4 regions of the Acidovorax sp. NN32 genome follow, and region 2 is predicted to be linked to each of the others. Evidence: predicted binding sites of a transcription regulator. Region 2 holds the regulator's gene; each other region holds the start of a gene.
The links. The regulator FNR, encoded in region 2, switches genes on or off when oxygen is low (the NO sensors DNR and NnrR bind a similar motif). The targets are predictions, from matches to a motif close to TTGATNNNNATCAA.
Positions count from the first base shown of each region.

Region 1: a site for FNR is predicted at 5,705-5,718, ahead of clpB (ATP-dependent chaperone ClpB). Genes of this name have one in related genera too.
Region 3: a site for FNR is predicted at 3,867-3,880, ahead of ACT89O_RS15860 (type IV pili methyl-accepting chemotaxis transducer N-terminal domain-containing protein). Genes of this name have one in related genera too.
Region 4: a site for FNR is predicted at 3,402-3,415, ahead of cyoA (ubiquinol oxidase subunit II). Genes of this name have one in related genera too.

Region 1 covers NZ_CP199679.1:3,832,569-3,839,809, forward strand. The annotation lists gene ACT89O_RS17655 (ATP-binding response regulator) at 1-1,059, shown strand, start outside; gene ACT89O_RS17660 (coniferyl aldehyde dehydrogenase) at 1,031-2,470, opposite strand; gene ACT89O_RS17665 (hypothetical protein) at 2,601-2,957, opposite strand; gene clpB (ATP-dependent chaperone ClpB) at 3,024-5,630, opposite strand; gene ACT89O_RS17675 (collagen-like protein) at 5,853-6,116, opposite strand; gene ACT89O_RS17680 (IPTL-CTERM sorting domain-containing protein) at 6,486-7,241, opposite strand, start outside.
Region 2 covers NZ_CP199679.1:2,056,003-2,063,243, forward strand. The annotation lists gene ccoO (cytochrome-c oxidase, cbb3-type subunit II) at 12-644, shown strand; gene ACT89O_RS09515 (cbb3-type cytochrome oxidase subunit 3) at 658-795, shown strand; gene ccoP (cytochrome-c oxidase, cbb3-type subunit III) at 820-1,737, shown strand; gene ccoG (cytochrome c oxidase accessory protein CcoG) at 1,824-3,269, shown strand; gene ACT89O_RS09530 (FixH family protein) at 3,343-3,624, shown strand; gene ACT89O_RS09535 (hypothetical protein) at 3,676-3,969, shown strand; gene fnr (fumarate/nitrate reduction transcriptional regulator Fnr) at 4,038-4,760, opposite strand; gene hemN (oxygen-independent coproporphyrinogen III oxidase) at 4,948-6,330, shown strand; gene ACT89O_RS09550 (sulfite exporter TauE/SafE family protein) at 6,336-7,094, shown strand; gene ACT89O_RS09555 (hypothetical protein) at 7,173-7,241, opposite strand, start outside.
Region 3 covers NZ_CP199679.1:3,422,419-3,429,659, reverse strand. The annotation lists gene moeA (molybdopterin molybdotransferase MoeA) at 1-969, opposite strand, end outside; gene ACT89O_RS15880 (N-acetyltransferase family protein) at 989-1,534, opposite strand; gene mobA (molybdenum cofactor guanylyltransferase MobA) at 1,550-2,194, opposite strand; gene ACT89O_RS15870 (DUF6713 family protein) at 2,225-2,608, opposite strand; gene moaA (GTP 3',8-cyclase MoaA) at 2,675-3,811, opposite strand; gene ACT89O_RS15860 (type IV pili methyl-accepting chemotaxis transducer N-terminal domain-containing protein) at 3,981-4,832, shown strand; gene ACT89O_RS15855 (hypothetical protein) at 4,861-5,541, opposite strand; gene ACT89O_RS15850 (bactofilin family protein) at 5,538-6,512, opposite strand; gene ACT89O_RS15845 (hypothetical protein) at 6,630-6,755, opposite strand; gene ACT89O_RS15840 (SDR family oxidoreductase) at 6,875-7,241, opposite strand, start outside.
Region 4 covers NZ_CP199679.1:1,826,142-1,833,382, forward strand. The annotation lists gene cyoC (cytochrome o ubiquinol oxidase subunit III) at 1-105, opposite strand, end outside; gene cyoB (cytochrome o ubiquinol oxidase subunit I) at 98-2,101, opposite strand; gene cyoA (ubiquinol oxidase subunit II) at 2,167-3,222, opposite strand; gene ACT89O_RS08380 (MFS transporter) at 3,471-4,811, shown strand; gene tolA (cell envelope integrity protein TolA) at 4,930-5,898, opposite strand; gene ACT89O_RS08390 (ExbD/TolR family protein) at 5,929-6,357, opposite strand; gene tolQ (protein TolQ) at 6,372-7,085, opposite strand; gene ybgC (tol-pal system-associated acyl-CoA thioesterase) at 7,082-7,241, opposite strand, start outside.

The DNA.
Region 1 (7,241 bases), 1.8 Mb from region 2:
AACGACCACCAACTCACCGTGCTGGGGCATGCCCATGCCGCCTCGGGCGCGGCGGCCGAGATGCTGACCACCCTGCTCGACTATTCGCGGCTGGAAGCCGGTGTGGTGAAGGTGCGGCCCGATGCCTTTGCCGTGCAGCCGCTGCTGACGGCGCTGGAGCAGGAGTTCGGCGTACAGGCCGACACGGCGGGGCTGGTGTACCGCACGCGGGAGACTTCGGCAGCGGCCTTTGCCGACCGCTCGCTGGTCGGGCTGGTCATGCACAACTTCATCTCCAACGCGCTGCGCTACACCGCCAAAGGCGGTGTGCTGATTGCTTGCCGCACGCGCGGCAAGCGCCTGGCGCTGGAGGTCTGGGACACGGGGCCGGGCATCCCCCGGAGCCAGTGGGACAACATCTTCAAGGAGTTCCACCAACTCGGAAACCCCGAGCGCGACCGCCGCAAAGGTCTGGGGCTGGGGCTGGCCATCGTGCAGCGACTTGCGCGCGAGATGAACACCTCGGTCGAGGTGCTGTCGCAGCCGGGGCGGGGTTCGGTGTTCCGGCTGTGGCTTGACCGCTGGCAGGGTGCACTGGAGGACGACACCGCGCCTGCGCCCGATACCGTCAGCCTCGTGGGCCTGAAGGTGCTGGCCATTGACGACGATGAGGCCGTGCGCCTCGGCATGCAATCGCTGCTGCACAGCTGGGGCTGCCACTGCATCACCGCAGAATCGAGCGCCGATGCGCTCGAATGCCTGGAAGACATCACACCCGACATCATCATCACGGACTTCCGCCTGCGCCACGAAGAGACCGGCAAGCAGGTGCTGCAGGCCCTGCGCGCCTACCTGGGCACCAGCGTGCCCGCCATCATCATGACGGGGGATACGTCACCCCAGCGCCTGCGCGATGCGCAGTCCACCTCGGCCCTGCTCCTGCACAAGCCGGTGTCTACCGGCCAGCTGCGCGATGCCATGGTGCAGCTCATCACCCAGCCGCAGCCCGTGCCACCGGACAGCATGCCGCAGGACGACGACGAGGGGACGGCTACAACCAGCGCCGCAGCAGCCCCATGACCTGGTCAAACCGGGCGCCATAGGGCGGGTAGAACAGCGAGCCCATGGACCAGCGCGACTGCACCAGCACCGACTTCTGGTGGCAAAAACGCAGGAAGCCTTGCTCGCCGTGGTAGGCGCCCCAGCCACTGTCACCCACGCCGCCAAAGGGCAAGTTGTCGTGCGCAATGTGCATCAGCGTGTCGTTCACCGTCACGCCGCCGCTCACGGTGCGGCGCAGCACATCGTCGCGCACGGCCTCGCTCTGGCCAAACCAGTACAGCGCCAGCGGGCGCGGCCCGGTGTTGATGTGGGCAATGGCATCGTCCAGCCGTTCGTACGAGATCACGGGCAGGATGGGCCCAAAAATCTCTTCCTGCATGAGCTGCATCTGCGACGTAGCGCCAAACACCAGCGTGGGCAGCATCTGACGGCTGGCGCCGTCGCCCAGGGTGCCCACCGTGTTCACAACGGGCTTGCCAGCAGCGGGGTCAATGGTCTGCACTTCGGCCCCCTGCGTCTGGGCCTGCTGCAGCATGGTGCGCAGGCGGGCGTGGTGGCGCGGCGTGATGATGGACGCGTAGTCGGCGTTGCCCTCGATGGTGGGAAACAGGCGCGCCACGGCAGCCCGGTAGGCCTGGGCAAACTCACCCTCACGGCCGCGCGGCAGCAGCACATAGTCGGGAGCAATGCAGGTTTGCCCTGCGTTGAGCAGCTTGCCGTGCGCAATCTTGAGCGCCGCATCCGCCATGTCGCAGTGACCATCGATGATGCAGGGCGACTTGCCACCCAGCTCCAGCGTGGTGGGTGTCAGGTTCTGCGCCGCCGCCTGCGCCACCTTGCGGCCCACGGCGGTCGAGCCGGTAAACACCAGATGATCGAACGGCAGGGAGGCAAACAGGGCCGAAAGGTTGGCATCGCCCTGCACCACACAGAACTCGTCGGGTGAAAAAAACTGGGCCACCAGCAACGCCAGCTGGGCCGAGGTGTGGGGTGTCAGCTCGCTGGGCTTGAGCATCACGCGATTGCCCGCCGCCAGCGCCGTGATGGCGGGCGCCAGGGCCAGCTGCACCGGGTAGTTCCACGGGGCAATCACGCCCACAACGCCCAGCGGCTGGCGCTGGATGTGCGCACTGGCGGGCTGCAGGAAGATGGGCGTGCGAACCTTGCGGGGCTTCATCCACCTGGCCAGGTGGCTCAGCGTGTGCGACAGCAGGGTGCGCAGCACAAAGAAGTCGGCCACTTCGGTCAGGCGCGGAGACCGCATGCCAAAGTCGGCCTGCACGGCCGCTGCCAGCACCGGGCCATGCTCATTGAGCATCTTGGAGATGCGCAGCAGCCGCTCGCGGCGCACCAGCAGCGGCACATCCACATGCGCGCGGCTGGCCTGGCGTTGAAGATCGAAATGGGCGTGGATATCGGCGGGTGTCATGGTTGGATCATAGAAGACACCCCGACAGGCGCGTCACGAAAAAAGCAGAGGCGACACCGGTGCAGGCTCCCTGTGGCTCCGCGCTGGATGGGGCATGGTACGGGGCAGCGCCCGGTCAGGAGCGCCCCCTTCAGCGCACTTCGCGCGCCTCGACGTCGGTGACCTCAGCGGCGCCAGGCAGGATGCCACCTCGGCGCGATGCTGCGGTCTCTTCGCTGGCGTCAGGCGCCGCTGGCGCGGCGCCACGGCGGCCTGCGGACCAGCGCTCGGTAGAGCGAAACACCGTGCTGAAGCCCGTGCGCGGGTCCATGCGCATGACCCACGGGGTCACGGGGCGGCCAGTCAGGCGAGCCCAGCCCGCGCGCAACGCCCAGACCAGCGCGAGCACCATCACCGCCACCAGCAGGCTGGCAAACAGCACCAAGCCCATGGCGACGACCACTACCCGCAGCAAAAGGCGCACAACGCCCGCAACAAAATCATTCAAACGTCACCTCTCCTTCACATCTGGGAAGAGGGGAAAAGGGGTTACCCCCTTCTCCCCTGGTCCCGATCAACCCTGCGGCGCGGCGCTGAACTGGAACACCCCCGGTTCCAGCACCGGGTTCACGCTCACAGCGATCACGCTCTTGGGAGGGAACTGTCCCTCCAAGAGCAGCTTGGACAGCGGGTTCTCAATGCGCTGCTGGATCGCCCGCTTGAGCGGCCGCGCACCAAACACCGGGTCGAACCCCACCTTGGCCAATTCTGCCAAGGCAGCATCGGACACCTGCAACTCCAAATCCATCTTCGCCAGCCGGGTTTGCAGCAGTTGCAGCTGGATCTTGGCGATGGAGGCGATGTGCTGCGCATCGAGCGCGTGGAACACCACGGTCTCGTCGATGCGGTTCAAAAACTCGGGCCGGAAGTGGTTCTTGAGCTCGCCCCACACCGCTTCCTTGATGTCGTCAGAGTCCTGCCCCACCATGGCCTGGATCAGGTGCGAGCCGATGTTGCTCGTCATCACAATCACCGTGTTCTTGAAGTCCACCGTGCGGCCCTGACCGTCCGTCAGACGGCCATCGTCCAGCACCTGCAGCAGCACGTTGAACACGTCGGGGTGCGCTTTCTCCACCTCGTCGAGCAGCAGCACGCTGTAGGGCTTGCGGCGCACGGCCTCGGTCAGGTAGCCGCCCTCTTCATAGCCCACATAGCCGGGCGGTGCACCGATCAGGCGGGCCACGGAGTGCTTCTCCATGAACTCGCTCATGTCGATGCGGATCAGGTGGTCTTCGCTGTCGAACAAAAAGCCCGCCAGCGCCTTGCACAGCTCGGTCTTGCCCACGCCCGTGGGGCCGAGGAACAGGAACGAGCCCGTGGGCCGGTTGGGATCGGACAGGCCCGAGCGCGAGCGGCGGATGGCGTTGGCCACCGCAGCAATCGCCTCTTGCTGGCCCACCACGCGCTCGTGCAGCTTGGTCTCCATCTGCAAGAGCTTGTCCTTTTCGCCTTGCATCATCTTGGCCACGGGAATGCCCGTGGCGCGGCTCACCACCTCGGCGATTTCTTCGGCACCGACTTGTGTGCGGAGCAGGCGGCGCGCGGCAGGGGCGCCGTCCTTGCCCGCCTCTTGCGCCTGCGCTTCCTTCAGCTGCTTTTCCAGCTCGGGCAGCTTGCCGTACTGCAGCTCGGCCACCTTGTTGAAGTCGCCCTTGCGGGTGAATTCTTCGATCTGGAATTTGAGCTTGTCGATGGCCTCGCGCACATGCGCGCTGCCCTGCGCCTGGGCTTTTTCGGACTGCCAGATTTCGTCGTAATCGGCGATTTCCTTTTGCAGCTTGGTGATCTCTTCCTCAATGAGCGCAAAGCGTTTTTGCGAGGACTCATCCTTCTCGCGGCGCACGGCTTCGCGTTCGATCTGCAGCTGGATCAGGCGGCGGTCGAGCTTGTCCATCACCTCGGGCTTGGAGTCCATCTCGATCTTGATCTTGGACGCGGCCTCGTCGATCAGGTCGATCGCCTTGTCGGGCAGAAAGCGGTCGGTGATGTAGCGGTGGCTCAGCTCGGCCGCGGCCACGATCGCCGGGTCGGTGATGTCCACGCCATGGTGCACTTCGTACTTTTCCTGCAGGCCGCGCAGGATGGCGATGGTGGCTTCCACCGTGGGCTCGCCCACCAGGATCTTCTGGAAGCGGCGCTCCAGCGCAGCGTCCTTTTCGATGTATTTGCGGTACTCGTCCAGCGTGGTCGCGCCCACGCAATGCAGCTCGCCGCGCGCCAGGGCGGGCTTGAGCATGTTGCCCGCATCCATCGCGCCTTCGCCCTTGCCCGCGCCCACCATGGTGTGCAACTCGTCGATGAAGACGATGGTCTGGCCTTCGTCCTTGGCCAGCTCGTTCAGCACGCTTTTGAGGCGCTCTTCAAACTCGCCGCGGAACTTGGCGCCTGCGAGCAACGCAGCCATGTCGAGCGACAGCACGCGCTTGCCCTTGAGGCTCTCGGGCACCTCGCCCGCCACAATGCGCTGGGCCAGGCCTTCAACGATGGCGGTCTTGCCCACGCCGGGCTCGCCGATGAGCACGGGGTTGTTCTTGGTGCGGCGCTGCAGCACCTGGATGGCGCGGCGGATTTCATCGTCGCGCCCGATCACAGGGTCGAGCTTGCCCATACGGGCTCGCTCGGTCAGGTCCAAACAGTATTTGGCCAGGGCGCCGCGCTGGCCTTCGGCCTCGGCGCTGTCCATCTTCTGGCCGCCGCGCACGGCCTCAATCGCAGCCTCCAGGCTCTTGCGCGTGAGGCCGTTGTCCTTGGCGATCTTGGCGGCTTCGCCCTTGCTGTCGATCACGGCCAGCAAAAACAGCTCGCTGGCAATGAACTGGTCGCCGCGCTTGATGGCCTCTTTCTCCGTCGCTTGCAGCACGCGGCCCAGCTCGGGGCCGCCCTGCACCTGGTCATTGCCCTGTACCTGGGGCAAACGCTTGACGGCGGCTTCCGCCGCTGCCAGCAGGCCGGGCACGTTGGCGCCCGCACGCTGCAGCAGCGCCTTGGGTCCGTCGTCCTGCTTGAGCATGGCCACGAGCATGTGCACGGGCTCGATGTAGGCGTGGTCGTTGCCCAGCGCAATGCTCTGTGCATCGCTCAGGGCTTCCTGGAACTTGGTGGTGAATTTGTCGAGACGCATGTGGATGTCCTCCGAATTGCGCTGCACTTGGGGCAAATCTTCTGGAATTTCAAGACGACGCCCCAGCGCAGGCCTTGCGCCAGATCAATCTTCGCCCAGGCGCCCTGATGCCTTGAACCGATTCATTTGATCACCGCCGGCTCAGATCGCCTGCGCTGAGCCCGCAAAGCAAAAAAGCGCAGGCGGAATACCGCCTGCGCTTTTTTCAGGGTCCGCGAGAAATTACTTGGCGGGAACGACGATCACGGTATCGCCCTTTTTGCCATCGGCTCCCGTATCGCCCGTGGCACCGGTAGCACCAGTGGAACCCTTGGCACCGTCATAACCGGGAGCACCCGAAGAACCCGTAGCGCCAGTGGCACCCGTTTCGCCCGCAGGGCCTGGAACGGCCACCGTGGCACCGGTCGAGCCGGTTGCGCCCGTGGCGCCAGCAGGGCCTGCCGGGCCCGGGACCACAACCACGGGGGCAGTAGCGGGAGGGGTCACAACCGTTTTCTCGCAAGCGGCAAGACCAAAAGTAACGATAAGTGCAGCGAGCAGCAGGGATTTTTTCATGGGAAGCCTTGTAGGAGATGAAGCGCACGCGAAGATGAAACTGTGCGGAGAGTTTCTTTCTGGCTGCAACTGTGGCGTTCAACAGTCACTGCCAGCGGTAGCGCTAATTTATCGATGCCCCCCCTGCCGCCTTGTAGGACGGCCCGACGACTGCTTGTGGTTCCTGGCGATGCCTCACCGCAACCCAGTGAGCCGACGAACTCCTGGTGCAGATGAAACCTTCCATCCGCCCCATTCACAATCACTACAAAATTTATAGCTGCCATCGCTTTACCAATAAGCGCTAGCGGCCAATTTCTTTCAAAATCTTGTTTGAGCCACCGCTCCAACAAACCGCGCAGACGTGCGTCGGCCGCTCCGCAACGCCAGCAACCCCAGCAGCGCGGCCAGCCCACCCAGGCCCCAGGTCGACAGGGTGGGGATGGCCGCCGGGCTGGGCGCCAGCAGCACGGGGACCACCGGGTCGTTGATGGTGCCGTCCTGCGCGCCAAAGCTGTTGTCGCCCCAGCCACCGTCCGTCACGTCGTAGGTCACGGTGTTGCCGCTGATCTGCAGGTTCACGGGGTCGTAGTAACGGCTGGACAAGGGGCTGTCGGGTGTGGGGCCGTACTTCTTCACCGTGAAGCCCGTGAGGTCTGGAAAGGTCACCGCCACACGCACCGTCTCACCCGGCTGGCAGTTGATGAGCCGCAGGCGGAACGCCCCGTGCGGCAAAGTGGCGCCGGGGTACGGCGCCGGTGCCGCCACCGGGCCGGTGCCCGCCAGGTCCAGCTGGCAACCCGCGCTGCCATCCACCACGCCCACGTTGACCGGCCCCGACCCGGTGTTCGTGGGTGTGGGCAGGGTTTCAAAACGCGCCTGCACAGTGCAAGCGGCCGTCACCGCTGCCGTGGTGTAGGTGCTGCCCGCCAGCGTGCCGCCGCAGCCCGTGACGGCCGCAATGCGGTAGCCCGCAGCGGGCGTGACGGTGAAGGCGCCCGTTTGGCCTTCGGCCACGTTGACGGCCCCAGCCGGATTGATGCTGCCGCCCGCTCCCGCTGTGGCGGTGACCGTGTG
Region 2 (7,241 bases):
GGAGATAACTCATGTCTAACAACAACCCATCGAATTCGACCGGCTTCTCCCATGAAAAGGTGGAAACCAACAACTTCCTGATGATCGTGCTGATCCTCCTGGTCATCGCCATCGGCGGCCTGGTAGAGATCGTGCCACTGTTCTTCCAGAAGTCCACAACCGAGGCGGTCAAGGGCGTGGAGCCTTACAACGCCATGCAACTCGTGGGCCGCGACGTCTACATCCGTGAAGGTTGCTACAACTGCCACTCGCAGATGATCCGCCCCTTCCGCGCTGAAACCCTGCGCTATGGGCACTATTCGGTGGCGGGTGAGTTTGTGTACGACCACCCCTTCCAGTGGGGCAGCAAGCGCACAGGCCCCGACCTGCACCGCGTGGGAGGCAAGTACAGCGACGAATGGCACCGCATCCACCTGAACAACCCGCGTGATGTGGTGCCCGAGTCGAACATGCCTGCCTACCCCTGGCTGGAGAAGAACGCCGTGGACCCCGCCAGCGTGGCGCCGCGCATGAAGGCCCTGCGCACTGTGGGTGTGCCGTACACCGACGAACAGATCGCTGCGTCTGCCGCTGATGTCAAGGGCAAGACGGAAATGGAAGCGCTGATTGCGTACCTACAAGTCATGGGCCGCGCGCTCAAGTAAAGGAGATATCCCCATGGACATCACCACCATGCGCATTGTGGCCACGTTGGCTTCAATGGCCTGTTTCATTGGCATCTGGGTCTGGGCCTACCGAGGCCGCAATAAGGCCCGGTTCGACGAGGCAGCCCAGCTGCCTTTCGAGCAAGATTGACCTTCACCAGAACGAGAACACCCCATGAGTGACTTCACCAGCAATTTCTGGTCGGTCTTTGTGACCACGCTGACCCTGGTCGGCATCATCGCCTGCGGCATTCTGCTTTGGATGGCAGGCCGTAAGAAGGTGATGGCCACGTCCGACAACACCACCGGCCACGTCTGGGACGAAGACCTGGTCGAGATGAACAACCCCCTGCCACGCTGGTGGGTGTGGCTGTTTGTCATCACCATCATCTTCGGCCTGGGCTACCTGGCCGCCTATCCTGGCCTGGGTAGCTTTTCCGGCAAGCTCAACTGGACACAGAAGGGTGAATACGAAGCTGAGATGGCCAAGGCCAAGGCCGAGCTGGAGCCGCTGTATGCCCGCTTTGCCTCGATGAAGCCGGAAGACATTGCCAAGGATCCTCAGGCCCAGGCCATTGGCGAGCGCCTGTTCATGAACAACTGCGCGCAGTGCCATGGCTCGGACGCCCGGGGTAGCAAGGGTTTCCCCAATCTGGCTGATGGCGATTGGTTGCATGGCGGTGCACCCGAGAAGATCCGTGAAACCATCGAGAAGGGCCGTATCGGCAACATGCCTCCCATGGCTGCCGCAGTGGGCTCCCCCGAAGATGTGCGCAATCTTTCGCACTATGTGTTGAGTCTTTCGGGCAGCCCGCATGACTCGCTGCGTGCTTCGTTGGGCAAGTCCAAGTTCACGGCGTGTGCAGCCTGCCACGGAATGGACGGCAAGGGTAATCAGGCACTGGGTGCACCCAACCTGACCGACGACATCTGGCTGCATGGCTGGGGTGAGGCGGCCATCACTGCCATGGTCAACAACGGCAAGGTCAACCAGATGCCCGCACAGGCGGACAAGCTGACAGAAGCGCAGATCGGTGTGCTGTCGGCCTATGTCTGGGGCTTGTCGAACGGCACCCAGGCCGCTGCACGCTGAGCCTTGGCCACTTGGAGCAGTGCCCAGGCACTGCTCCAGGGGGCAGCGCAAACTGAGAACCACGAAGCAAACGGACCGATACCATCATGAACCCACCCAGCGAGCCTGCTCGCAAGGTCATCCCGATAGCGCCGGTTGCGTCCGATGCCTCATCACAGGGCGAGATTGTTTCCCTGTACGAAGCGCAAAAGAAGATCTACCCGCGTTCCATCAGTGGCCTGTTCGCGCGTTGGCGCTGGGGGATGGTGTTTCTCACGCAGATCGTTTTCTACGGGCTGCCCTGGTTTGAATGGGGGCAGCGCCAGATGGTGCTGTTTGATCTGGGGGCTCGGCGGTTCTACATCTTCGGCCTGGTTCTGTACCCCCAGGATTTCATTTACCTTACGGGCCTGCTCATCATCTCGGCGTTGTCGCTGTTCCTGTTTACGGCAGTGGCGGGGCGGCTTTGGTGTGGATTTGCGTGCCCGCAAACGGTCTACACCGAAATGTTCATGTGGATCGAGCACAAGATCGAAGGCGATCGCAGTGCGCGGCTTCGGCTGGACAATGGGCCCTGGACCTTCGAGAAGGTTCGCAAGAAGTTTTTCAAGCAGGTCATCTGGATTGCCGTGGCGTTGTGGACGGGGTTCACGTTCGTGGGCTATTTCGTGCCCATCCGCGAACTCGGGGCAGAGCTGCTGGCGGTGCAGGGTGGCTGGCAGATTTTCTGGGTACTGTTCTATGGCTTTGCCACCTATGGCAATGCCGGCTATATGCGCGAACAGGTGTGCAAATACATGTGTCCCTATGCGCGCTTTCAGAGCGCCATGTTTGACAAGGACACGCTGATCGTTACCTACGACCCAGAACGCGGTGAGCAGCGTGGGCCGCGCAAGAAGAACATCGACTACAAGGCCCAGGGGTTGGGCGATTGCATTGACTGCTCGCTGTGTGTGCAGGTGTGCCCCGTGGGCATCGACATTCGCAAGGGCTTGCAGTACGAATGCATCGGCTGCGGCCTGTGCGTGGACGCCTGCAATACCGTGATGGACAAGATGCAGTATCCGCGCGGGCTCATCCGGTTTTCTACGCAGAACGGCGTGGCCAAACGGTGGAGTCAGTCGCAGATCCTGCGCCGCGTGCTGCGGCCGCGTGTGCTGATATACAGCGCGGTCCTGGTGGCCCTGTGCGTAGGCATGATGGCCAGCCTTGTCACACGCACGCCCTTGAAGGTGGATGTGGTGCGTGATCGGGCGGCGCTGTCGCGCATCGTGGCGGGTGGAAAGCTGGAGAACATCTACCGCCTGCAGATCATGAACGCCACTGAAGGCCCCCAGCGCTATCGCATCAGTGTGCGTGGCCTTGAAGGGCTGGAAGTCGCTTCTGATGCCGAGGTGGACATCGGTGCGGCGGAGTCCCGGTGGGTGGCCGTCCGTTTGCAGATACCCTATGGATCAGCCCCTTCAGGATCACATGCCGTGCAGTTCGATGTCCAGGCTTTGAGCGCGGACGCCCATGTGAGCGAGAAATCCGTGTTTCTGGTGCCGCGATAACGCAGCGCGCGCCCGGGTGCAAGACCTTCGCGGGTCTTGCTTTGAGCAAGATAATTTTTGAGGAGTAAGCACCATGCCATCCAGTTCCGCCCTCGGCACTGCCCCTTCTGCCGCTGCACCCTGGTGGAGGTTTGGCCATGTGTGGCTGATCATCGCCGGTCCCGTGATCGTGATCATTGCAGGGTTTGTGACCCTGTGGCTCGCGATATCGCGCCCCGACCCTGTAGTCGCGGAAGATTATTACCGCCAGGGCATCGAGATCAACAAGACACTGGCCACCCCAGAAAAAAGCCTGTTGCCAGCCATGAAGGGCCGCAACCACGCTGCCACCCCGGTCCAGGACCAGCCGCGCTGAACCCACCTGGCCGGGCGGCATGCCTGCACGGCCTTACCAGGAGACAAACCAATGTGGATGCAACGCGTGATGTGGATTGCCTGGCCGGCCTTTTTGATGGCCGGTGTGATGGAAATGCTGGTTTTTGCGATGGTGGATCCGCAAGACCTGCACTGGTTTGGGCAGCCGTTGGCATTGTCACGGCAGGGCGTGTACACGCTTGCCTTTTTTGCGTTCTGGATGATCACGATGGCATCCAGCGCGTTGACCACGCTGCTGGCGATGTCACCGTTTGAACTTAACCGTTGCCCGGTTCCCGAAGGCGAACGTCCCGATGACTGCCGCAAGACATCATCGTGCCCTTGAGCGGTAGTGCCACCTATTGGCTAAGGTCAATGTGGTAAGGACTGCCAGGATGGCAGACCACAGCAGGTTCAGTGGCAGGCTTGCTGGTTGTTCACGATGCGCTTGAGGGCCTCGGTCTCCAGGATGCGCACATGGCGCTGCTTGACCTCGACAATGCCTTCTTCCACAAACTTGGAGAAGGTGCGGCTCACGGTTTCGAGCTTGAGGCCCAGGTAGCTACCGATCTCTTCGCGGGTCATGCGCAGCACGAGCTCGGACTGCGAGAACCCCCGGGCGTGCAGGCGCTGAACCAGGTTGAGCAGGAACGCAGCCAGGCGCTCCTCAGCGCGCATGCTGCCCAAGAGCAGCATCACGCCATGCTCGCGGACAATCTCGCGGCTCATGATCTTGTGCACATGGTGCTGCAAGGCGGTGACTTCGCGGGACAGCTCTTCGATGCGGTCAAACGGCATGACGCAGACTTCCGCGTCTTCCAGGGCCACCGCATCGCAGGTGTGGTGGTCATTCACGATGCCATCAAGGCCGATGATCTCGCCTGCCATCTGAAAACCCGTGACCTGGTCACGCCCGTCTTCGGTGGCTACACATGTTTTGAAGAAGCCGGTTCGAATGGCATAGAGCGAGGTGAAGGATTCGCCGTTGCGGAAAAGGGTTCCACCGCGTTTGATCTTGCGGCGAACGGCAACGACCTCGTCAATGCGTTGCAGCTGTTCCTCGCTCAGCCCCACCGGCATGCACAGCTCGCGCAGGTTGCAGTTGGAGCAGGCGACTTTGATGGTGAGCGGGTTCATAGGCACAGAGGCTGGGTAAGGTTTGAGCATATCGCCCCATATGCCTAACAGGCTGGGCCTTTGGTTGCGGGTGGGCGACTGATGTGCATCAAATTGTCGCTGTTCGTCCCGGCCCATCACTTGATGCAGGTCAAGGACATGGAGTGCAGCTTACGGCACAGTCGAAGTGTACGCAAGGAATTTGCCCATGACCGCTGTTTCGCCCGAGCTGCTGCGCCGTTTCGACGTGCCAGGGCCCCGTTATACCTCTTACCCAACAGCTGACCGTTTCGTCGAGGCCTTTGGGCAGGACGACTACGCGCTTGCCTTGGAGCAGCGCAGGCTGGGCTCCATGACGAAGGCCTTGCCGCTGTCTTTGTACGTGCACATCCCCTTTTGCGAGTCCCTTTGTTACTACTGCGCCTGCAACAAGATCATCACCAAACACCATGATCGGGCAGAGGTGTATTTGCGGTATTTGAGCCGCGAGATTGACTTGCACACAGCACACTGCGGCACGGGGCAGGTGGTGAGTCAGCTTCACCTGGGTGGTGGCACGCCCACTTTTCTATCGGACGAGGGCTTGCGGGAGCTGATGGGCATGCTCAAACGCAGCTTTTCGTTGGCGCCGGGCGGGGAGTATTCGATTGAGGTGGACCCTCGCACCGTCAATGCGGACCGCCTTGCAGTGCTGGCGGAACTGGGGTTCAACCGACTGAGCTTTGGGGTGCAGGATTTCGATCCCGAGGTTCAAAAGGCCGTTCACCGCATACAGCCTGCCGAGCAGGTGTTTTCGCTGGTGGAGTCCGCACGTTCGCTGGGTTTTGAATCCATCAATGTGGATTTGATCTACGGCCTGCCTCGGCAGACGCCAGAGTCGTTTGACCGCACGCTGGCCCAGGTTACGCAGCTGCGGCCTGACCGTATCGCGTTGTACGCGTATGCCCATCTGCCAGAACGTTTCAAGCCTCAGCGCCGTATTGTTTCGGCCGAGTTGCCAGCGGCTGCAGGCAAGGTGTCGATGCTCTCCCGTTCGCTGGACGCCTTCATGGATGCTGGGTACGTGTATGTGGGCATGGACCACTTTGCATTGCCTGAGGATGCATTGGCAGTCGCCAAGCGCCAGGGGCGTCTGCACCGCAACTTCCAGGGCTACAGTACGCAACCTGATTGCGACCTGATCGGCCTGGGGGTGTCTGCGATTGGCCGGGTCGGAGCCACCTACAGCCAAAATGCCAAGACCCTGGATGAGTATTACGATTTTCTGAATCAGGGGCGCCTGCCCGTCGTTCGTGGGTTGGCCCTGACGCGCGACGATCTTGTGCGCCGCGCCGTCATCATGGCCTTGATGTGCCAAGGCGAGCTGTTGTTTGAGCCCATGGAGCAAGCGTGGTTGATCGACTTTCGCCACTACTTCTCTGCGGAGCTGGCGCAACTGGAAACCATGGCCGAGCAGGGGCTTGTGGTGGTGCGGCCCGATGGGGTCGAGGTCACTGCCATGGGCTGGTTCTTTGTGCGTGGCATTGCCATGGTCTTTGACCGTTACCTGCAGGCTGACCGCAACCGCGCCCGTTTTTCGCGCATCATCTGATCCTCATGATTGCTACGGTCGCCTCAACCGCCTTGCTGATGGGGCTCGTTGGCGGGTCCCATTGTTTGGTCATGTGTTCTGCGCCTTGTGGGGCATTGATCGGGCAGGGCGGTGTGGGCATGGCGTCCACAGCCGGTGGCGATGCGCAGCCACAGGCAACTCCCCCGACGGTGCAGACAGTGCAGTGGGTGCCCCGTGGCGGTGTCATTCGGCGCGCCGTCGCTTTTCATGCTGGCCGCTTGGCCGGGTACGCTGTGGCGGGTGGCTTGGCTGCATGGGCCATGGACAGCCTGGCATGGTTGACCCAGCAAACCGTGGCACTTCGCCCTGCGTGGACCCTGATGCATGTTGCGGTGATGGCGTGGGGTTTGATGATGGTGATCCAGGCGCGCCAGCCCCTGTGGGTAGAGCAGGCGGGCCGTACCGTATGGGCGCGTGTGCGGCCTCTGGTCAGTGCACCAGGCGGGGTTCTGGTTGCTGGTGGGCTTTGGGCCTTGATGCCCTGTGGCCTGCTCTATTCCGCGCTGCTCGTGGCTGCGCTGAGCGGAGGGCCTCTGGAAGGGGCGCTCAGCATGGCGCTTTTTGGCCTGGGCAGTGGTGTGTGGCTGGTGGGTGGGCCCTTGGTGTGGATTCGGCTGAAAGCAGGGGTCAATGCGAAACGTGCGGACTGGGGAACGCGCATCGCAGGAGGTTTGCTGTGCGCAGTGGCCAGCTGGGCACTCTGGATGGACCTGATCTACAAACCGTCGTTGTGGTGCCGCTAGCCAGCAGTTCCCCGATTCGCAAGCTGCGGTGCGACGGGGTTCGGGAGGCCTCGTAAATCCATGTCTATACAAGGGTGATCAACGCTTGCCCTTGGTGAGAAAGGCAAGTGTTGCCGTGCCGCTGCGGCGCAGGCGCACTCCTTCGAC
Region 3 (7,241 bases), 1.4 Mb from region 2:
AGCGATTGATGGGTAAGCGCTGGAGGCCAATTCGGCTTGATTTTCTGTGGTGGCAATGCGCCCCACCGCCATAGGGCGGCCCGGCCGCATGGCAATGCGCCAGAAGGCCACGTCGCCCAGCTTCTTCATCATGGTGCGTGTGTGGTCGGCCTCGCCCACGCTCACGCCGCCGCTGGTGATGATGGCGTCCGCGCGCTGCGCCGCGTTGCGAAATGCGGCCTCCAACAATTCCGGCTCGTCGCGGACCACGCCCAGGTCGATCACCTCCACGCCCAGCCGCGTGAGCAGGCCGAACACGGTGTAGCGGTTGCTGTCGTACACGGCGCCTTCGCGGGGTGGCTCGCCGAGGCTTAGGATCTCGTCGCCGGTCGAGAAATACGCCACGCGCAGGCGGCGGTATACCGTGACGGTGGGCAGGCCCAGGCTGGCGACCAGGCCCAGCGCAGCAGGCGCCAGCAGCGTGCCCTTGGCCAGCGCCACGCTACCCTCCATCAGGTCTTCGCCCTTGAAGCGGCGGTTGTCGCCGGTCTTGAGCACATCGGCCGCGATGGTTATGTGGCCGTCAGCTGCGGCGGCTGTGGTGAACTCCTGCGGCACCACGGTATCGAGGCCCGTGGGCATGATGGCGCCGGTCATGATCTTGACGCACTCGCCCGCCGCCACGGTGCCCACCCTGGCCTTGCCCGCCAGCGCCGTGCCCACCACGCGCAGCGTGAGAGGCTGGCCTGCGACCAGTTGGGCGCCCGCAAACGCATAGCCGTCCATGGCCGAGTTGTCGTGGGGCGGCACGCTGACGGGGGAGATCACGTCCTGCGCCAGCACGCGTCCCAGGGCGCTGAAGAGGGGCAAGTCTTCGGTGGCGATCACGGGCTCGACCAGCCGTTCCAGAAACGTGTTCACATCGGCAGCGCTCAGGGCCTGCGGGTCGTAGCCTTGCAGTTCGGCGGCAATCTGGGCAATGGTTTTCATGGGTCTCAGTAACTTTCAATCAGTCGTGCAGCACGCGCACCATGTGCAGCTTGTCAAAGCCCACGCCGTCCACCACGATGGCGTGGGGCAGAAGGCCCCAGGCGCGGAACCCGGCCTGCTCGTACAGGCGCACGACATGCGTGTTGGAGGCCGTGACCGTCAGCACCAGCTGGGTCAGTCCGGGCACGCCGCTGGCGGCCTCTACACAGGCGGCTACCAGCTGCTGGCCGATGCCTTGGCGCTGGGCTTGTGGCGCAACCATCATGCCTACCAGCGTGGCGAGGTGCCGCTGCTTGGTGCGTTGCTCGCGCTCACAGCCCAGGCAGCCGACCAGCTGGCCTGCGGCATCGAAGGCGCCGAGGAAGAACTGACCCGACTCCGGCGCGCCAAAACGCGCCACGTACTCGCTGGCATCGCGGCCCACCGAGGATTCGTAGTCGGACGTGAATGCATCCGGCGCGGTGCGCAAAGCCTCGTCGCGAAGGGCTTTGTAGGCCACAGCGTCCGATGCGACCAACGGGCGGATCAACACTGCACGGGCGGCCGCAGGCGTGTGCGCGTTCATCGCAGCGGTGCGTGATCAGGCCTGCGGTGCGCTCGCGCTTTCCAGCGCGTGCAGCTCAGCCAGGGTGTTGGCGTTGAAAAAGGCCTTGGGGTCGTCGCCGGGCTGGTCAAACGGCACTATGGCGCAGCGGTGCTGTGCCGTCCATGCGTCAATCTTGCGGCCACCGGCCTGGGTGAAAGCGACCAGGCTTTCGAGCAGGTCCACGCGCAGCAGGCAGAACACCGGCTGGGTGCGCACGGTGGTGCGGCCCGTGCCATCGTCCTCGGGCGCTGCGGCCATGGCGATGTCGGCGTCCTGGGCGTCAGCCGCCGCCGCCAGGCGCTGGGCCAGGTCCAGGGGGAACAGCGGGGTGTCGCAGGGCACTGTCAGCAGCCAGGGCGTTTCGCAACGCTCCAGTCCTGTCAAAAAACCCGCTAGCGGCCCGGCATAGTCGCTCAGCACGTCGGGCCACACCGGTGCGCCGAAGGCTTCGTAGGCGGCCAGATTGCGATTGGCGTTGACCATGGTGGCGCCGGTCTGCATCTGTAGTCGCATCAGGGTGTGCAGGGCCAGGGGCAGGCCCCGAAAGTTCTGCAGGCCTTTGTCGACCCCGCCCATGCGGGAGCCGCGGCCGCCGGCAAGGACGATGCCGGTAATGTCTTGGGTGTCAATCTTTGTCATGGTGCGCGCGATGGAGCGTGAAATAGAGGGCTACCGCAGCGGCCGGGTACGCAGCGCGGTCAACTGCAGGCAGGAAAGGACAGCCGTGCCGACCAGCAGGCCCAGGGACACAGGTTGTACAAAGGCCTCGTGTCCCAGGGCAAAAAACAGCCCGTGGATCACCACGGTCAAGGCACCGAGGCAAGGCATGAGTTTGTAGAACATCAGGGCTGCTGAACCCTCGCCACGGGCCACTTGCGACTGCGCGTACAGCACCAGCGCAATGATGGGCAGGTTCAGCAGCAAGTTGACCTGGTTGCCGCCGGGGATGTGAAACAGCTCCCACTCGTGCCAGTACGCGGCGTCGATCTGGTGGGTGACCAGAACGGCGGCGTTGGCCAGAAACAGTGCGCGGTGTTTGGGTTGAAGGGACATGGGTGGCTGTAAGGACAACGCGAGGACCGAAGCCACCGATGGTGCCCTAAAAAGTCGGCACTTTGCTTACCCGCCGATGTAGCTCATTTCCACACGCCGCACCCCTGGCGTGTTGTCTGCCGGCAGGGTGCTGCGCAGCTCGGAGTAGCGGTCAGCGCGCTGCTGCCAGATGGGCGCGATGGCCGAGGCAATCGCCTCGTCGCTGGCGCCGCCGCGCAGCAGGGTTCGCAGGTCGTAGCCCTCGGAGGCAAACAGGCACAGGTAGAGCTTGCCTTCGGTAGACAGGCGCGCGCGGTTGCAGTCGTGGCAAAACGCCTGGGTCACGCTGCTGATCACGCCCACCTCGCCCAGGGCGGGGTCATATTGGCCTGCGGCATTGGCGTAGCCCCAGCGCTCGGCGGTTTCGCCGGGGCTGCTCGGGTCGAGCTGCACCAGCGGCAGCTCGGCGCGCAGGCGTTTGATCAGCTCGGCCGAGGGCAGCACTTCGTCCATGCGCCAGCCGTTGGTGGCGCCCACGTCCATGTATTCGATGAAACGCAGTGTGGTGCCCGTGCCCCGGAAGTGGCGGGCCATGGGCAAAATTTCGTGGTCGTTGGTGCCGCGCTTGACCACCATGTTGACCTTGATGTGCGACAGCCCGGCGGCGTGCGCCGCTTCGATGCCCGCCAGCACGTCGGCCACCGGAAAGTCCACATCGTTCATGCGGCGAAACACGGCGTCGTCCAGGCCGTCGAGGCTCACGGTCACGCGGTTCAGGCCCGCGTCTTTCAGCGCTTTGGCCTTGCGCGCCAGCAGCGATCCGTTGGTGGTCAGCGTGAGGTCGGGCGCCAGCCCGTCCACCGTGCGCAGCTGGGCCAGTTGCGCCACCAGCGCTTCCAGGTTCTTGCGCAGCAGGGGCTCGCCACCGGTCAGGCGGATCTTGCGCACGCCATGCGCCAGGAAGAGCTTTGCCAGCCGCGTGATCTCTTCAAAGCTCAGCAGCGCGCCATGGGGCAGGTAGGGGTAGTCCTTGTCGAACACTTCCTTGGGCATGCAGTAGTTGCAGCGGAAGTTGCAGCGGTCCGTCACGCTGATGCGCAGGTCACGCAGCGGGCGGCCCCGGGTGTCGGTGAGCAGGCCGGTGGGGGCCACGGGGTGTGTGGGCACCCGCGCCGCCAGAGCGGCGATGCGTTGGTCCACCAGAGGAATCACACGTTCGGCCATGGCGTGATTTTGCCGCAAGGGGGCCTGCAGAGGGGGCAAGCCCCTGCGCGCGGAGTTGATCGCGGTCAAGTTTTGCCCAGGCGCTGGTATGGCCCGCCTTTGACATGGCGCAGGGCGTTCTGTTTGCTGCGTTGCAACAATCTGCCCATTCGATTTCAAGGGGATTCCCATGTTGACGCGAGAATTTTCTGTCGATGCCGTGCCATGCCAGCGCCGTGTGGCCCTTCAGCGGGTGGCGGCGGGTGTTCTGCTGCCCACCTGGGCAACTTGGGCGACAGGAGCCCAGGCGCAGATGGGGTTGTCGGGGGCCATCAACTATGCGGGCTGGTTTCGCGCACTGTCGCAGCGCATGGCCAAGGCCTATTGCCAGCAGTACCTGCAGGTGCTGCCTGCTGCGGCGGTGGATGTGATGGGGCTGGCGCGAAAGATGGTGCAGACGGGCAGCGGCGAACTGGCCCGAGGCATGCAGTCGGGCCAGTGGCCTGCAGAAGTCGGGCGGCAGCTGGCAGAAGTGCAAAAGCAGTTTTCCCTGCTCAACCAGATGACTTCGGCGCCCGCCACGACCACGGCCCTGGTAGCGGCGGCATCGGAACAGGCCGATCGAACGCTGCTCATTGCGCAGGCCGTGACCGAGGCCATCGAAAAAATGGCACAGGCCCCCAGTGCCCGCCTGGTGAACCTGGCGGGCCGCCAGCGCATGCTGTCGCAGCGCCTGGCCAAGAACTACTTTTTGAGTGCTGCCAAGGTGGATTCCAAGGTGGTGCAGGCGCAGCTGGCGTCCGATGCGGCGGACTTCCGCCAGGCCTTGCAGACATTGAAGGCGGCGCCCGTGTCCACATCGTCCATCCGCAACGAGCTGGAGCTGGCCGATTCGCAGTGGCTGTTTTTTGAATCCGCGCTGCGCCGCGCGGCCGATGACGCGGGGCTGAACGCCGTGGCCACCACCAGCGAACGCCTGCTGGGGGTGATGGACAAGCTCACCGGCCTGTACGACGCTGCCCTGCGCGAGGTGCTGGGCTGAGAGGCGGGGAACGGCCGGGGTCACCCGATCAGCCGCCCCAGCCCGCATGCTGCATGAAGTCCGCCAGGCGGCAATCGCGCCCCACCAGCACCAGCCGCGTGTCCAGCGCGTTGAAAAACCCTGGGGGTGGTGGAAGCGGCAGCTGCTGGACGCGTTTGTGGGTGTCGATGCGCGCCGCTGCCAGTTCGTAGTCGCGTGCCAGGGCCATCCACAGGCCATGGGCACCTGCAGATTGGCGTGCGCCCGTCATGAGGCTGCGGCCCGAGTCCAGCCACCATCGGTAGATGGCTGATGCAATGCCCATGCGGCGGTAGCCGTCCACCACCTTGGTGTGGGGCGCGCGCAGGTGGCGGTCGGTGTGGCGGTTCACCTCGACCAGCCGGTTGAACACGGTGTAGGCCACGATGCGTTTGCGCTGTGGGTCGATGGCATACACAAAGTATTCGCCGTCGGCCTCGCGCTGGCGAAACACCAGCCCATGCAGATGCAAGGGCAACGGCTGCATCGCATCGCGCGTGCGGTGGTTGGTGCGGATGCGGTCGTACAGCGCCTCGAACTCGCGCTGGATGTCGCGGCCCGACAGATCCACGTCGATGCGCAGTTCGGTCAGCCGCTGGGCCCACCGGCCCAGCAAGCCCTTGCCGGGCCACGTGTTGGCGAAGACGGTGGCGTCGCGTGGGTCGCACAGGCTGCAGGCGATGGCCATCATGGCGTGTGCCCCTGGCCATCGGTCCAGCAGCCGCTCAGCAGGCGTGCAGGCTGTTCGCGGGCGCACACCTGGGCGCTGTGGGGCCAGTCGGGCAGCGGCACCACCAAGCCTGCGTATACGCCGTAGGCCTCACCCGCCGCAATGGTTTCGCCCGCCCACAGGCTCTCGCCCGCACGGATGGCCCCTCCGGCGTGAATGTGCCCACCGGCCCGCACACCCCAGCCCGCTTGCAGGTGGCCCTTGCAGTCCACGTCGCCCGTTACCCACACGCCCCGGGCAGCCTGCACGGCAGCATCGGTTTGCAAGTGGCCACCCACCTTGATGCCGCCGTCGCAACCCAGGTCGCCTACCACCCGCAGATCCTGGGTCACCCGGCAGTGGCCACCGACGTGGGCGGCAGCCCCGCAGTCCAGCTCGCCGCCCACACGCAGGCTGCCTGTGCACTGCAGTCGCTGCGCCACTGTCAGCGACCAGCCCACGCGCGCATCGCCGTGCAGCCGCGCGCTGCCCTCGCAGCGCACTGCGCCCGCCACGCGCAGGTCTTCGCCCACGCGCAGTGCTCCACCTACCCGCAGGCCGCCCAGCACGCTGAGGCTGCGGCCCGTGCGCAGCACACCCTCCACGTCGGCGTGGCCCCGGCAGCGCACGCTGCCCGCAAACACCAGCGCGTCTGCCTCCAAGTGGTCCACCTCCAGCACATCGTTGGTGGGGCCGAACTGGTCCAGCATCCAGCAAGCGTCTTCCACACGGTCCTCGCGCACCAGGTCGTCCAGCAGCGCCTGGTAGTTGCTGGCGCCCTCCTGGCGGCGTAGGTACCAGCGGTAGCCGTCGGCGCAGGGCTGCTTGGCACGGATGAAGTTGCGGGTGATGTCGGGGGCGACCGCCGCGCTGGCGATGGCCTCATCGGCGGGCAGGCTGCGCGCAGGGGCGCACGGGGCGAGCGAAATCTCGCCCGAAGGAAACGGGGGCATGGACACTCCTGACGTCCGCGCCCCGGCCGTGGCCAAGGCGCAAGCTGGCGCTGGGCGTGGGGCCCGGCGACAGGAAGTGCGCGAAAAGAATGCGGAGGGGAGGGGGTGTCGCCGGGCTCAGGAATCTGCAGCGAGGGTGCAGACTTGGCGGTCACCGGCCTGGAGCGTGGCCTGCGAGCGCGCGGCACGGCGCAGCGGCGCTGTGGCGCTGGCGGTCGTGGCGGTGGAGTGGCTCGCAAACATCGGCGGCACTATAGGCAGCGGTTTCAAGACCGTCAAATCAATCCGCACTGCCTTGGTGCGGATTGGGCGCGCGCGCAAACGCAAGTGATGGTGGCTTGCGAGCGCGCTTGGACTCTTGTTTACACGCAGCGTCCGCCATCCACCTCGATGCACACGCCGCTGATGAACGAAGCCTCTTCGCTGGCCAGGTACAGCGCCGCATTCGCCACGTCCAGCGCGGTGGAGAAGCGCCCCAGCGGAATGGTGGCCAGAAACTTGGCACGGCGCGCCTCGTCCACCGGGCCGCCCGCAAACTCGGCGGCCAGTCCGGTGTCGGGGTTGAACACGGGGTTGATGCAGTTCACGCGGATGTTGTCCGGGCCCAGCTCGGCCGCCATGGACTTGCTGGTGATGATGACGGCGCCCTTGGAGCCGTTGTACCAAGTCAAGCCTGGGCGCGGACGCAGCCCGGCGGTGGAGGCGATGTTGATGATGCTGCCACCACCG
Region 4 (7,241 bases), 230 kb from region 2:
GCCCAGTGCGGTGCCGTTTTCGGGATGGGGCTCGTGCGCAAGGTGGTAGTCGCGCGGGGCCAGGGCGCCTGCGGCGGCGCCAGCGTTAAGGCGGAGTTCAGACATGGCGTGCCAGTTGGAGTGTGCGGGCTTCTTCGGTGGCGGCGACTTGGGACGCCGGGATGTAGAAGTCACGCTTGTAGTTGAACGTGTGGATGATCGAAGCCAGCAGCAGCGCGGCAAACGACACGCCCGCGAGCAGCCACATGTGCCAGATCAGCGCGAAGCCAAAGACCAGCGACAAGGCCGAGATGACCGCGCCCGAGCCGGTGTTGGCAGGCATGTGGATGGGCGCAAAGCCGCCGAGCGGGCGCTTGTATCCATGCTTCTTCATGTCCCACCACGCATCGATTTCATGCACGACAGGGGTGAAGGCAAAGTTGTAGTCGGGCGGGGGCGACGAGGTGGCCCATTCGAGCGTGCGCGCATCCCACGGGTCGCCCGTGTGGTCGCGCAGCTGGTCGCGCTTGAGGTAGCTCACCACGATCTGGATCAGGAAGCAGGCGATGCCCGCAGCAATCATTGCGGCGCCGATGGCGGCGATCACGAACCAGATCTGCAGCGACGGGTCTTCAAAATGGTTGGCACGGCGCGTGACACCCATCAGGCCCAGCACATACAGCGGGCCGAACGCCACCCAGAAGCCCACCACCCACAGCCAGAAGGAGCGCACGCCCCAGGTGCGGTCGAGCTTGTAGCCAAAGGCCTTGGGATACCAGTAGTTGATGCCGGCGAACAGCCCGAACAGCACACCACCGATGATCACGTTGTGGAAGTGGGCGATCAGGAACAGGCTGTTGTGCAGCACGAAGTCGGCCGGGGGCACGGCCAGCAGCACGCCGGTCATGCCGCCAATGGCAAAGGTCACCATGAAGGCCACGGTCCACATCATGGGCAGCTCGAAGCGGATGCGGCCCTTGTACATGGTGAACAGCCAGTTGAAGATCTTCGCGCCCGTGGGGATCGAGATGATCATCGTGGTGATGCCAAAGAAGGTATTCACGCTCGCACCGGAGCCCATGGTGAAGAAGTGGTGCAGCCACACCAGGTACGACAGGATGGTGATCACCACCGTGGCGTAGACCATGGAGGTGTAGCCGAACAGCCGCTTCTTGCAGAACGTGGCCACCACTTCAGAGAAGATGCCAAAGCACGGCAGGATCAGGATGTAGACCTCGGGGTGTCCCCAGATCCAGATCAGGTTCACGTACAGCATGGCGTTGCCGCCCAGGTCGTTCGTGAAGAAGTTGGTGCCGACATAGCGGTCCAGCGACATCAGCACGAGCGCTGCCGTCAGCACCGGGAACGAGGCCACGATCAGCGCGTTGGTGCACAGGGCAGTCCAGGTGAAGACGGGCATGCGCATCAGGTTCATGCCGGGTGCGCGCATCTTGATGATGGTGACGATCAGGTTGATGCCCGAGAGCGTGGTGCCCACCCCCGCAATCTGCAGGGCCCAGATGTAGTAGTCGAGCCCCACGCCGGGGTCCTGTGCCCCCAGGTTGGACAGTGCCAGCCAGCCGGATGTGGAGAACTCGCCCAGAAACAGCGACACCATCACCAGGATCGCGCCTGCCGTGGTCATCCAGAAGCTGAAGTTGTTGAGGAACGGGAACGACACGTCGCGCGCGCCGATCTGCAGCGGCACGAGGTAGTTCATGAGGCCCGTGACCAGCGGCATCGCCACGAAGAAGATCATGATCACGCCGTGGGCGGTGAAGATCTGGTCATAGTGGTGCGGCGGCAGGTAGCCCATGTTGTCGCCAAAGGCCATGGCCTGCTGCAGGCGCATCATCACGGCGTCGGCAAAGCCGCGCAGCAGCATCACGAGGCCGAGGATCATGTACATGATGCCGATGCGCTTGTGGTCGATGCTGCAGATCCAGTCGCGCCACAGCGTGCCCCACAGGCGGAATTTGGTGATGGCGGCCATCACGGCCAGGCCACCCAGCACGGTGGCGACAAAGGTCCAGAGCACGATGGGCTCGTGCGCCATCGGTATGGAATCCCAGGTGATTCGGCCCAAGGCCCAATGGGATGCGGTATCAGGTGCGGAGGACATAAAGGTCTTTGGAAGATGCCAACACCCGCTTGGCACGGGCGCCGACATGGCAAATCAAGGGCGGGTCATTGGGCGGAGTTGGCGCGCGGTGCGTGGCGGGCTTCCAGGCTGGCCACCACCTGGGCGGCGTTCTGCGAGGTGCATACGTCCTGCGGCAGATTCAGGCCCACGGCGCGCACATAGGCGTCACCGCCGTTCTCGTCGATGGCCATCATGTGGTGCATGCACATCTTGCCGTCTTCGACACAGCGGTTCAGTACCTTGTCATACAGGCCTTCTTCCACGCTGGCAAAGCGCTGCACGGGGTCGCGCTCGCTGGGCTTGGCCAGGTCCATGTAGGCCTGGCGTGTAAGTGGCTTGCCTTCGGACTTGGTCTTGGCCACCCACTGCGCGAAGTCGCTCTCGCTCAGGCCATGGAACTTGAACGTCATGCCAGAGAAGCCAGCGCCGCTGTAGTGCGAGGACATGCCCTTGTACACGCCCGGTTGGTTGATCACGGCGTTCAGCTCGGTCTGCATGCCGGGCATCGCGTAGATCATGCCGGCGAGGTCGGGCACGTAAAACGCGTTCATCGTGGACGTGGCCGTGAGCTTGAACAGGATGGGGCGGTCCACCGGCGCAGCCAGTTCATTCACGGTGGCAATGCCCAGCTCAGGGTAGAAGAACAGCCACTTCCAGTCCATGGCCACCACCTGCACTTCCATGGGGGTGGATTGGGCGTCCAGCGGTTTGCTGGCCGAGATGCGGTCCAGCGGGCGGTAGGGGTCGAGCTTGTGGGTGCCGATCCAGGTCAGGGCGCCGAGGGCGATGACGATCAAGAGCGGCACGGTCCAGATCACCAGCTCCAGCGTGGTGGAGTGGTGCCAGTCGGGGTCGTAGTCGGCCTCGGTGTTGGCAGTGTTGTTCTGGCGGTACTTCCAGGCAAACCACAGGGTGAGGGCAATCACCGGAACGATGATGATCAGCATCAGCAGCGTGGCCTGGATGACCATGTGGCCTTGCTGGGCCGCGATGTCGCCGGCGGGGTTGAGGACGACCGCCTTGCTGCAGCCAGCCAGGCTGCCCAGGGCGGCCATGGCGGCGAGCCAGACAGGCACGCGAGGTAAAGGTAGTTTGGACATGTGACAGGCGCAACCAAGGCGTTTAAGGGTAAACGCGGATAACGAAGTGCCGTCGAATGTAATAGCCCTAGCTTTTTTGTACATTGGACATTTTGTCCAAGGTCAAAGTAATGCGCCCCACTTTGGTGCATTTCCGGTCCCTGCGGTGTTGTCCTGCACACGGCATAGTGAAACCGCACTTGTCCCAGATCAAACTTGCGTGTAGAACACAGAATGTCTTATCCAAACAACGACAAGGAGCCCTGTTCATGAGCAGCCCCGCCTCTGCCACTTACCCTGCGGCCGGCTTTGAAGAAAGCCCCGCCTCTCTCTCGCGGGCTGATACGCATGAAGACGTGACCCCCAGCGAAATTGCTGTGGGCGTGATCATCGGACGCTCGTCCGAGTATTTCGACTTCTTCGTTTTCGGGATCGCCTGCGTTCTCGTCTTCCCGTCCTTCCTCTTTCCATTCCTCTCGCGCCTGGATGGCACGCTGATGGCGTTTGCGCTGCTGGCGGTCGCTTTTGTCGTGCGCCCGGTGGGCACGGCCATTTCCATGGCCATCCAGCGGCGCTGGGGCCGGGGCACCAAGCTGACCATTGCACTATTCTTGCTGGGCGTGTGCACGGTGGGGATGGCGTTCTTGCCGGGCTACAAGGACGCGGGCCTGACTGCCGTGGTGGCGCTGCTGATCCTGCGCATTGGCCAGGGTCTGGCGCTCGGCGGTTCTTGGGACGGCCTGCCGTCGCTGCTGGCCATGTCGGCGCCCAAGGAACGGCGGGGCTGGTTTGCCATGATCGGGCAATTGGGCGCGCCTGTCGGGTTTGTGCTGGCGGCGGGTCTGTTTGCCTATCTGTACAGCAGCCTCAGCGTGCAGGAATTTCTGGCCTGGGGCTGGCGTTATCCCTTCTTCGTGGCCTTTGCCGTGAACGTGGTGGCCCTGTTTGCCCGCCTGCGCCTGGTGGTGGGGCAGTCATACGCCGAGCTGCTGCAAGAGCGTGAACTGCAGCCCGTGCCTGTGAGCCGTGTGATACGTGACGAAGGCAGCAATGTGGTACTGGGTGCTTTTGCCGCGCTGGCGAGCTTTGCGCTGTTCCACTTGGTCACGGTGTTCCCGCTGTCTTGGATCACGCTGTATTCGGACCAGCCGGTGACCCAGATTCTGGGCGTGCAGATCGTAGGCGCCTTCCTGGCAGCTGGGGCCATCATGGTGTCTGGCTGGCTGTCGGACCACCTGGGCCGCCGCAAGCTGCTGGGCGGCATGGCGGTGTTGATCGGTGTGTTCAGCTTCATGGCCCCCGTTCTGCTCAACTCGGGCGAGGTGGGCAGCACCATGTTCCTTCTACTGGGTTTTGTGCTGCTGGGCTTGTCGTATGGCCAGGCGTCGGGCACGGTCACGGCCAATTTTTCGCCCCAATACCGCTACACGGGCGCCGCTCTCTCGGCCGACCTTGCCTGGATCATTGGCGCCGCGTTTGCACCGCTGGTGGCCTTGTACCTGTCGGCCCAGTTCGGGCTGCTGGCGGTCACGGTGTATTTGCTGTCGGGCGTGGCCTGCACGCTGGGCGCGCTGAACCTGAATCGGCGCATGGAGCGCCGGGACCGGTAAGGGGCAGAGATTTGCTATTGTTTGTATAGCTGTTTGCGCTTTTCTACAAAGCGCTAGAGGCTAAAAATGCTCTAAAAAAAAGCGCCCGGTACTACCGGGCGCTTTTTTTTGTGAAGGCTCAGTCCTGTGGTCTGAAGCCAATGGTCAGTGAAGGCGGCACGCGGCCATCCACATCGCGCGGCAGGGTCTCGGTCTTGTCCAGGGCGCGGAGCACTGCGTCATCCCAGGCCTTGTTGCCGCTGGACTGCACCAGGCGTTTGCCCACGATGGTGCCATCGGGCGAAAGGCGGACTTCCACCTCGGCGCGCGGGTTGCCTGAGATCGCGTCGGGGTACACGATGTTGGGCTTGACCTTGGCTGCAACCTTGCCGCCATAGCTGCCCGACGGACCAGCGCTGCGCTGGGCTGTGCCTGTGGCGTTCTCGCCGCCCGTGGCCCCCGCCAGGCCCTGGAGGCGGCGCAGGTTGGCTTCCCGCTGTTCTGCCAGCTGTTTGGCCTCCGCGTCGGCCTTGCGCTTGGCGGCTTCGTCCGCCTTGCGCTTGTCTTCGGCCAGCTTCTTTTGCTTGTCCTGCTCGGCCTTCTTCTGCTCAGCCAGCTGCTTTTCGCGCTGTTCCTTTTCTTTTTCCTTTTCCTTTTGCAGGCGTTCCTTCTTTTCCTGCTCCAGGCGGTCGCGGCGTTCGTCTTCCTTGCGCTCACGTTCGCGCTTTTCACGTTCCAGCTGCTGCTCGCGCGCCTTCTTCTCCTGCTCCAGGCGCTTTTTTTCGCGTTCGATGGCGATGTCCGCCTCGCGCGTGTCGGGCGGCTCCACGGCGCGGGGGGGCGGTGGTGGTGGCGGAGCGGGCGGACGCACTTCCGGGGGAGCGGGTGGTGGCGGCGGGGGCTCCACGGCGCGTGGTGCGGCCTGCTGGGGCACCGCAGCCCACAGTTCGGCCTCCACCGCAGGCTGGTCGGCGCTGTTCTTCCAGTTCACGCCCCAGGTGAGCGCACCGATGAGCACGACATGCACAAGCACCGCCAGTGAAATGGCGCGCAAGCGTGCCGGGGGGCGGGGCGGGGAAAACTGGTCGCGGTCGTTGTGGGCGTGCATGGGCTTCAGAGCGGCGGGCGTGCGTTCGGTTCAACCACCCTGTTTGACGGAAAGACCCACGCGTTGCACGCCCGCCTTTTGCAAGGCATCCATGGCTTTCACCACGTTTTCGTACTGCACTCCCTTGTCGGCGCTGATGACCACGGCACTGGCGCTGTCAGCACCCTGGGCCTTCTGCCAGCGGCTGGCCGCGTCGCCGATCTCGCGCTGGTTCAGACTGCGTGTGGCTTCGGGCGTCTTGAACTGCAGCGTGCCGTCCTTGTTGACGATGACCTGGGCCACCACCTTGGGCATGTTCTTGCCTTTGCCCACGCTGGGCACATCAACAACGCCCGGCGTCAGCATGGGCGCCGTCACCATGAAGATGATGAGCAGCACCAGCATCACGTCGATGAACGGGACCATGTTGATCTCGTTGATGGTGCGGCGGCCTCGACCGCGGGATGCCATGGCGGGCATGTGGGCCTCCGTGCTCAGTGGCCCGAGGCCGTATGGCCTGCGGGTGCGGGCTGGGCGCCCAGATTGCGCTGCAGGATGTTGGAGAACTCTTCGATGAAGGTCTCCTGGTGCGTGGCCACGCGGTCGATGTCGCGGGCAAAGCGGTTGTAGGCGATCACAGCGGGGATGGCGGCAAACAGGCCGATCGCGGTGGCCACCAGGGCTTCGGCAATGCCAGGCGCCACGGTGGCCAGCGTGACCTGCTCCATGCCCGCAAAGCCGGTGAACGCGTGCATGATGCCCCACACGGTGCCAAACAGGCCTACGTACGGCGACACGGAGCCGACCGACGCCAGGAATGAAAGGCTCGATTCGACCACGTCCATCTCGCGCTGGAAGCTCGCGCGCATGGCGCGGCGTGCGCCGTCGAGCAGGGTGCCGGGGTCCACGATGCGGCGCTCACGCAGCTTCTGGTATTCACGCATGCCGCTGGCAAAAATACGTTCCATGGGACCGGCCTGCTTGGCGTTTTGTGCGGCACTGGCGTACAGGTCGTTCAGGCTGGTGCCCGACCAGAACTCGCGCTCGAAATCCTCATTGAGCGCTTTCACGCGCTTGAGCGAAAACAGCTTTCGGAAGATGGCTGCCCAACTGGCGACGGAGACGCCCAGCAACAGCAGCATCACGAGTTGCACCACCCAGCTGGCGTGCAGCACCAGGGTGATGATGGACATGTCTTGGGAGTTCATGGTGAGAGTTGTTCCAGCAGGGTGTTCGGAATTCTTGCGGGGCGCATGGTGGCAGCATCAACCCATCCGATGCGGATGGTGCCTTCGCTCAGCAACAACGGGGCTTGTTCGGTCATCTGCTCTGGTTTCAGGAGCGCGCGCTGCACTATTGTCAAC